Methylovirgula sp. 4M-Z18: one gene and its partner. The protein of the gene in region 1 interacts with the protein of each later gene in a pairwise test. Links are inferred from orthologs where the notes say so. Each region holds a gene or a part of one and is shown on either strand. Other genes may lie near its edges. The genes, in order: cysE and cysK.

The links.
Region 2: the proteins of cysE (region 1) and cysK interact in binary tests that used the Escherichia coli proteins (3 or more experiments, as listed by UniProt). The link is inferred for Methylovirgula sp. 4M-Z18 from one-to-one orthologs.

Annotation. Positions count from the first base shown.
Region 1 is NZ_CP149574.1:2,973,257-2,976,543, reverse strand. What follows is about bases 232-3,198. They hold cysE (serine O-acetyltransferase), read left to right. Parts: upstream 232-1,283; coding sequence 1,284-2,114; downstream 2,115-3,198. Other genes in these bases: V9T28_RS13730 (gamma carbonic anhydrase family protein), read left to right, coding at 2,664-3,198; V9T28_RS13735 (DUF3126 family protein), read left to right, coding at 2,253-2,648; V9T28_RS13745 (phosphatidate cytidylyltransferase), read left to right, coding at 233-1,174; V9T28_RS13750 (lysophospholipid acyltransferase family protein), read left to right, coding at 232-236. In the rest of the region: more of V9T28_RS13750, read left to right, coding at 1-231; more of V9T28_RS13730, read left to right, coding at 3,199-3,203; V9T28_RS13725 (NAD-dependent epimerase/dehydratase family protein), read left to right, coding at 3,207-3,287.
Region 2 is NZ_CP149574.1:577,524-580,592, reverse strand. Bases 160-2,908 are described here. They hold cysK (cysteine synthase A), read left to right. Parts: upstream 160-928; coding sequence 929-1,888; downstream 1,889-2,908. Other genes in these bases: V9T28_RS02625 (enoyl-CoA hydratase), read right to left, coding at 2,818-2,908; V9T28_RS02630 (LOG family protein), read right to left, coding at 1,944-2,702; V9T28_RS02640 (RrF2 family transcriptional regulator), read left to right, coding at 393-845; dut (dUTP diphosphatase), read left to right, coding at 160-380. Also shown: more of dut, read left to right, coding at 1-159; more of V9T28_RS02625, read right to left, coding at 2,909-3,069.

The DNA of each region.
Region 1 (3,287 bases):
TCAAAAGCGGCCTTTATCATTTGAGCAAAGCCAATCCCGAACTCGAACTCGTGCCGGTGTGGATCGAGAACATCGGCCGCGTCATGCCGAAGGGCGAATTTCTGCCCGTGCCATTGCTGTGCAGCGTGATTTTCGGTGCGCCGATCGCCGTTGCGCCCGATGAGGAGCGCGACGATTTTATCGCGCGCGCCCGCAATGCCCTTCTCGCCCTCAAGCCTGCGGATTTCCACCGATGAAAGCGCCCCACGAAATTTTCCTGCTGTTCGGCGGTACATTGGGCGTTCTCGCGGTTGCGACCCTGGTCGGCCAATTGCTCGCGTGGCGCGCCCGGCCGCATAAAAATCCGGTGATCGAGAATCTCAATCAGCGCATCAATGCCTGGTGGGTGATGGTGATCATCATCGGCCTCGCCTTCCTGCTCGGCAAGGGTGCGGTCATTCTGCTGTTCGGCCTCGCGTCCTTCGCCGCCTTGCGCGAGTTTCTGACCCTCACGCCCACCCGCCGCGGCGATCATTGGGCGCTGCTGGCGATCTTCCTGCTTGGCCTGCCGGTGCAATATTACCTCGTCTGGATCGACTGGTACGGGCTCTATTCGATTTTCATCCCGGTCTATTGCTTTCTGATCCTGCCGATCATTGCGGCTTTGCGCGGCGACACGCTGCACTTCCTCGAGCGCATCGCATTCGTGCAATGGGGACTGATGATCTGCGTGTTTTGCGTCAGCCACGTGCCGGCGCTGCTCACCCTGCCGATCCCCGGCTTCGAAGCGAAGCGCCTACTGCTGATCTGCTTCCTCGTTATCGTCGTGCAGGGGTCGGATGTGCTGCAATATGTGTTCGGCAAATTGTTCGGCCGCAACAAGGTCGCCCCCAATCTGTCGCCCTCCAAAACCTGGGAGGGGCTGATCGGCGGCGGTTTGAGCGCGACCTTGCTCGGCGCCGGCCTGTGGTGGATCACCCCGTTTTCGGTCCTGCAAGCGGCGGGCATGGCCTTCGTCATCTGCCTGATGGGTTTTCTGGGCGGGCTTGTCATGTCGGCGATCAAGCGAGACCGGGGCGTCAAGGACTGGGGCCGGGTGATCGAGGGCCATGGCGGCATTCTCGACCGACTGGATTCGGTGATTTTCGCCGCACCGATCTTTTTTCACATGACGCGGTACTGGTTTACCGTATAAGGCTGGGCATGGTGGCGCTTGCGACCTATGTCGTGTGGCACGGATGTATTTTGCGCGTGCAACGCAGCAAATTATGTTATGGTGTCGGCCGGTTTTTTGGGAGGGGCGGATGGCCCAAGTTCAGAGTGCTAAGGTCGTTGGTTTGCATGCTGATCCGCTTTTCACCCGTATCCGGCAGGAAGCCGAGGATATGGTGCGGCGCGAGCCCGAATTATCCGGCTTCGTGTTTTCGACCATTTTGAACCACGACACCCTGGAAAGCGCCGTCATCCAGCGCGTCTCCTCGCGGCTGGATCATCGCGAGGTCTCCGGCGATCTGATCGCCCAGGCCTTTACTGATTTCGCCGCCCGCGACCCCGCGATCGGCGAAGCTTTTCGCGCCGACATTCTCGCCGTCGCCGACCGCGACCCGGCGAGCAACCGGCTGATAGAGCCGCTGCTCTATTTCAAGGGTTTCCACGCGCTGCAAACCTATCGCCTCGCCCATGCGCTGCTGAAAGCGGGCCGAAAGGATTTTGCGCTCTACCTGCAGAGCCGCGCCTCGGAAGTCTTCCAGGCTGACATCAATCCGGCGGCGAAGATCGGCAAGGGCATTTTCCTTGACCACGCCACCGGTCTCGTCGTCGGCGAGACGACCGTGATCGAGGATGATGTGTCGATCCTTCAGGGCGTGACCCTGGGCGGCACGGGCAAGGAAACCGGCGACCGGCATCCGAAGATCCGCCATGGCGTGCTGATCGGCGCGGGCGCCAAGATCCTGGGCAATATCGAAGTCGGCCATTGCGCCCGCGTCGCCGCGGGCTCGGTCGTGCTGGCCCCGGTGCCGCACAATACGACCGTCGCCGGCGTCCCGGCCAAGGTGGTCGGTGTCGCAGGCTGCGCCGAGCCGTCGCGGACGATGGACCAATTGATCGCCGATAAATTGGGCTACGAGATTTAATCCGTCATCTTTGGACGCGGGCGGCCAGCCCGCGCTTCCGTCATTCCCTCTTGCCCGCCTCGTCCATTCGTGGCAAATCCACGCGGCGTTTTACGCGCCGATTGGACGCGTCCGAATATCCTTGGCGGAGACAGAATGCTGGAAAAAACCGAATTGCGAAAGCTGCAGGCGTTTTTGCGTCAGACTTTCGGCAATGACGCGATTCGCGTCAGTCTGAATCCGAAAAACGCCGAAATGGCAGATGTGCATTTGGGTGAGCGCCGGATTGGCGGCATTATCGTCGACGATGAGGACGGCGATCGGTCCTTTGCTTTCGACATGAAAATCCCGGTCGAGCGGCCGGCACTGGAATCCTATCTCCGATTGCTGTTCGAGAACGACAAGCTGAAGATTGTGGCGCGTGCCAAGAAGGTCGATTCCGTCGAACTCAATTGCGGCGAAGATCATATCGGCGTCATCTCCGCCGACGATCCGAAGGCGAAAAGCTACACGTTGCAAATGGCGATCCTGGATTTCGATCTGGACGATTTTTAACAGCGGATCCCGGCCATGCCCGTCTACTCTCTCGACGATGTTTCCCCCAAGCTTCCCGCGGACGGCCGCTATTGGATTGCGCCGAGCGCCGAAGTGATCGGGCGGGTCGATCTTGCCGAGGATGTCGGCATCTGGTTCGGGGCGGTGCTGCGTGGCGACAACGAGTGGATCAGCGTAGGTGCGCGCAGCAATATCCAGGAGCATTGCGTGCTCCATACTGACATGGGCCTTCCCCTGCAGATCGGTGTCGATTGCACTATCGGCCACCGCGCGATTCTGCACGGCTGCACGATTGGCGACGGCACGCTGATCGGCATGGGCGCAACTGTGTTGAATGGCGCGAAGATCGGTGCGGGCTGCCTTGTCGGCGCCAATGCGCTTGTGACCGAAGGCAAGGAATTCGCCGATGGCTCGCTCATCGTCGGCGCGCCGGCGAAAGCGGTTCGCGTCCTGTCGCGGGACGACCTGCAGCGCCTGCGCCTATCGGCCGCCAATTACGTGCGCAATTGGCAGCGCTTTGCGAAGGGCCTGAAGCGGCTCGACGGACAGAGTTAGTCGATGAGATTTCTCGTCACCGGCACCGCGGGCTTCATCGGATTTCATTTGGCGAAGCGGCTTCTGGATGACGGCCATGAGGTG
Region 2 (3,069 bases), 2.4 Mb from region 1 along the record:
CCGCCGGTGTCGATCTGATGGCTGCCGTCCCCGCCGACGACACGCTGGTGCTGCTGCCCGGCCGTCGCCGGCTGGTGCCGACCGGTCTTTGTATCGCCTTGCCCAAGGGCTATGAGGGCCAGGTGCGCCCGCGCTCGGGCCTCGCCCTCAAAAACGGCGTCACCGTGCTCAACGCGCCCGGCACGATCGACGCGGATTACCGCGGCGAAATCGGCGTCGTGCTGATCAACCACGGCGAAGAGCCGTTCGAAATCACCCGCGGCATGCGCATCGCCCAACTCGTGATCGCCCCGGTCAGCCAAGCGACGTTGATCCGGGTCGACAATCTGAACGAAACCGGCCGCGGGGCGGGCGGCTATGGGTCTACCGGTTCGAAATAGGAGGCAGTCGCGATGATCTTACTTTCCCGCCGCAGCTTGCTCGCCGTAGCCGCCGTCGTCGACGTTGCGCTGCACGCGCGACCGATGCCGGTCGCCGCCAAAGCGCTCGCCGCCCGCCACGACCTGCCGCCACGCCATCTCGAAACCCTGCTGCAGAACTTGGTGCGCGCCAATGTGCTCAAGGGGGTGCGCGGTCCGCGCGGCGGATATGAATTGGCGCGCGAGCGCCGCCGCATCAGTGCCGGCGAAATCGTCCGGGCGGCGATGAACGAGCATAATGAAGATTCAGCGACCCCGACGCCGCGCTCGCGACTCGTGAACGAGGTGATCGCGCCGGCGGTGCAACGGGCGAGCAACGCGTTCCTGGCGGAACTCGACGCCATTTCGGTCGATGACCTGTGCCGCAATGCCGAACAGCTCGCCGTCTTTAACGAAGGGGTCGGACACGGAGATTTCACAATTTAAAATTGGATTAAATTAATTTATCGACAAAATTTGTAGAATTAGTTAGTTTTCATTCTCGAGAACTCTATCTGCAGGAGACGCACATGACTGAGAGGAAGCCTGGACGCGGTCGGATCTTCGACTCGATTACCGACACGATCGGCGACACGCCGCTGGTGCGTCTGCGCCGGATCGAGAAAGAGAAGGGCGTGAAGGCTCAGCTTCTTGCCAAGCTGGAATTTTTCAATCCGATCTCCAGCGTGAAGGACCGCATCGGCGTCAGCATGATCGACGCCTTGGAAAAGGCTGGCAAGATCACCCCGGGCAACGGCGTTCTGGTCGAGCCGACCTCCGGCAATACCGGCATTGCCCTCGCCTTCGTCGCCGCGGCGCGCGGTTACAAGCTGATTCTGGTGATGCCGGAATCGATGTCGGTGGAGCGTCGCAAGATGCTCGCTTTGCTCGGCGCCGAACTGGTGCTGACGCCGGCGGCACAAGGCATGAAAGGCGCGATCGCCAAGGCCAATGAGATCGTGGCGGCGACGCCGGGCGCGATGATTCCGCAGCAATTCGAAAATCCCGCCAATCCGGCGATCCACCGCGCCACGACGGCGGAGGAAATCTGGAACGACACCAACGGCGAAGTCGACATTTTCGTCTCCGGCGTCGGCACCGGTGGCACGATCACCGGCGTTGGCCAGGTGCTGAAGCCGCGCCGCCCCACCCTGAAGGTCGTGGCCGTGGAGCCGGAAGATTCGCCCGTGCTGTCGGGCGGCCAACCGGGACCTCACAAGATTCAGGGCATCGGCGCCGGTTTCATCCCCGCCATTCTCGACCGCTCGGTGATCGACGAAGTGATCACGGTCGGTAATCAGACCGCTTTCGACACGGCCCGCCTGCTCGCCAAGATGGAAGGGATTCCGACTGGAATTTCCTCCGGCGCAGCGGTCGCCGCGGCGCTGGAAATCGCGGCCCGGCCGGAATCGGAAGGCAAGAAGATCGTGATCATCATCCCCTCCTTTGCCGAGCGTTATTTGTCGACGGCTCTGTTCGAAGGGTTGTGATATTCGGCGCCTGGAATGGACCGCGGTCCGTTCCAGGCGCGCACAACGCGGGCGGCTACGACTTCGCCCGCTGCTTCTTTTGAATGATCGCCCAAGCGTCTTCGGCCGTGTCGACAAAATCGATCAGATCCAAATCCTTCGCCGCAATAACGCCTTCCTCGACCAGCGCATCGAAATTGATGATTTTGCGCCAATAGGCTTCCTCGAAAAAAATGATCGGCACGGGCGGCATCTTGCCCGTCTGCACCAGGGTCAGGATCTCGAAACTTTCGTCGAACGTGCCGAAGCCGCCGGGAAAGACGACAAGCGCATTGGCGCGCATGGCGAGATGCATCTTGCGCATCGAGAAATAATGGAACTGGAACGTCAGTTCCGGCGTCGTGTAAGCATTGGGCTGCTGCTCGTGCGGCAGCGTGATGTTGAAGCCGATGGTCGGCGCGCCGGCGTCGTGCGCGCCGCGATTGGCCGCCTCCATGATGCCGGGGCCGCCGCCAGTGGCGATCACATTGTCGCGAATGCCGCTCTTCGGGCTGAGTGCGCCATCTTGTTCCGAAATGATACGGGCGAGCCGGCGCGCCTCGGCATAGCGGCGCTGGTCTTTCGGCGGCCCGTCCTCGCGTACGCGGGCCGAGCCGAACACCACGACGGTCGACCGCACGCCCCAATTGCGCAACGTCTGTTCGGCCTTCTCATATTCCATTTGGAAACGCAGCCCGCGCTGCGCGTCGCCTAAGATGAAATCCTGATCGAGAGCGGGCACGCGATAGGTGGCCGAGGCCATCTGAGCAGTAGGAAGCGGCTTGGTATCGGTCATGGTCTTGCAATCTCGAAACGCGAATGAATAAACCCACGGGCTTTGGCGCCAATCGGCGTAGAATTCCCAATGTCACATAAGTGTACAGCTAGCCACTGGCTTCGTTCAATCGCCCCTATTCGCCCTTGAAATCCGGCTCGCGCTTCTCCTTGAACGCCGCCTGGCCTTCGCGATAATCCGCACTGCGAAAACACGCTTCGACCAAGCGATCGGCATTGGCAAAATTGCGGTTCGCCTCCAGCGTCACGCATTCGTTGAGGGCGGCTTTCATGGCCCGCAGCGTCAGCGGCGCGTTTTGTGCGATCGCCTGCAGCGCTTTGGCGGCTTCCGCGTCGAAAGAGCCGGCCGGCCACAGGCGTTGCACCGC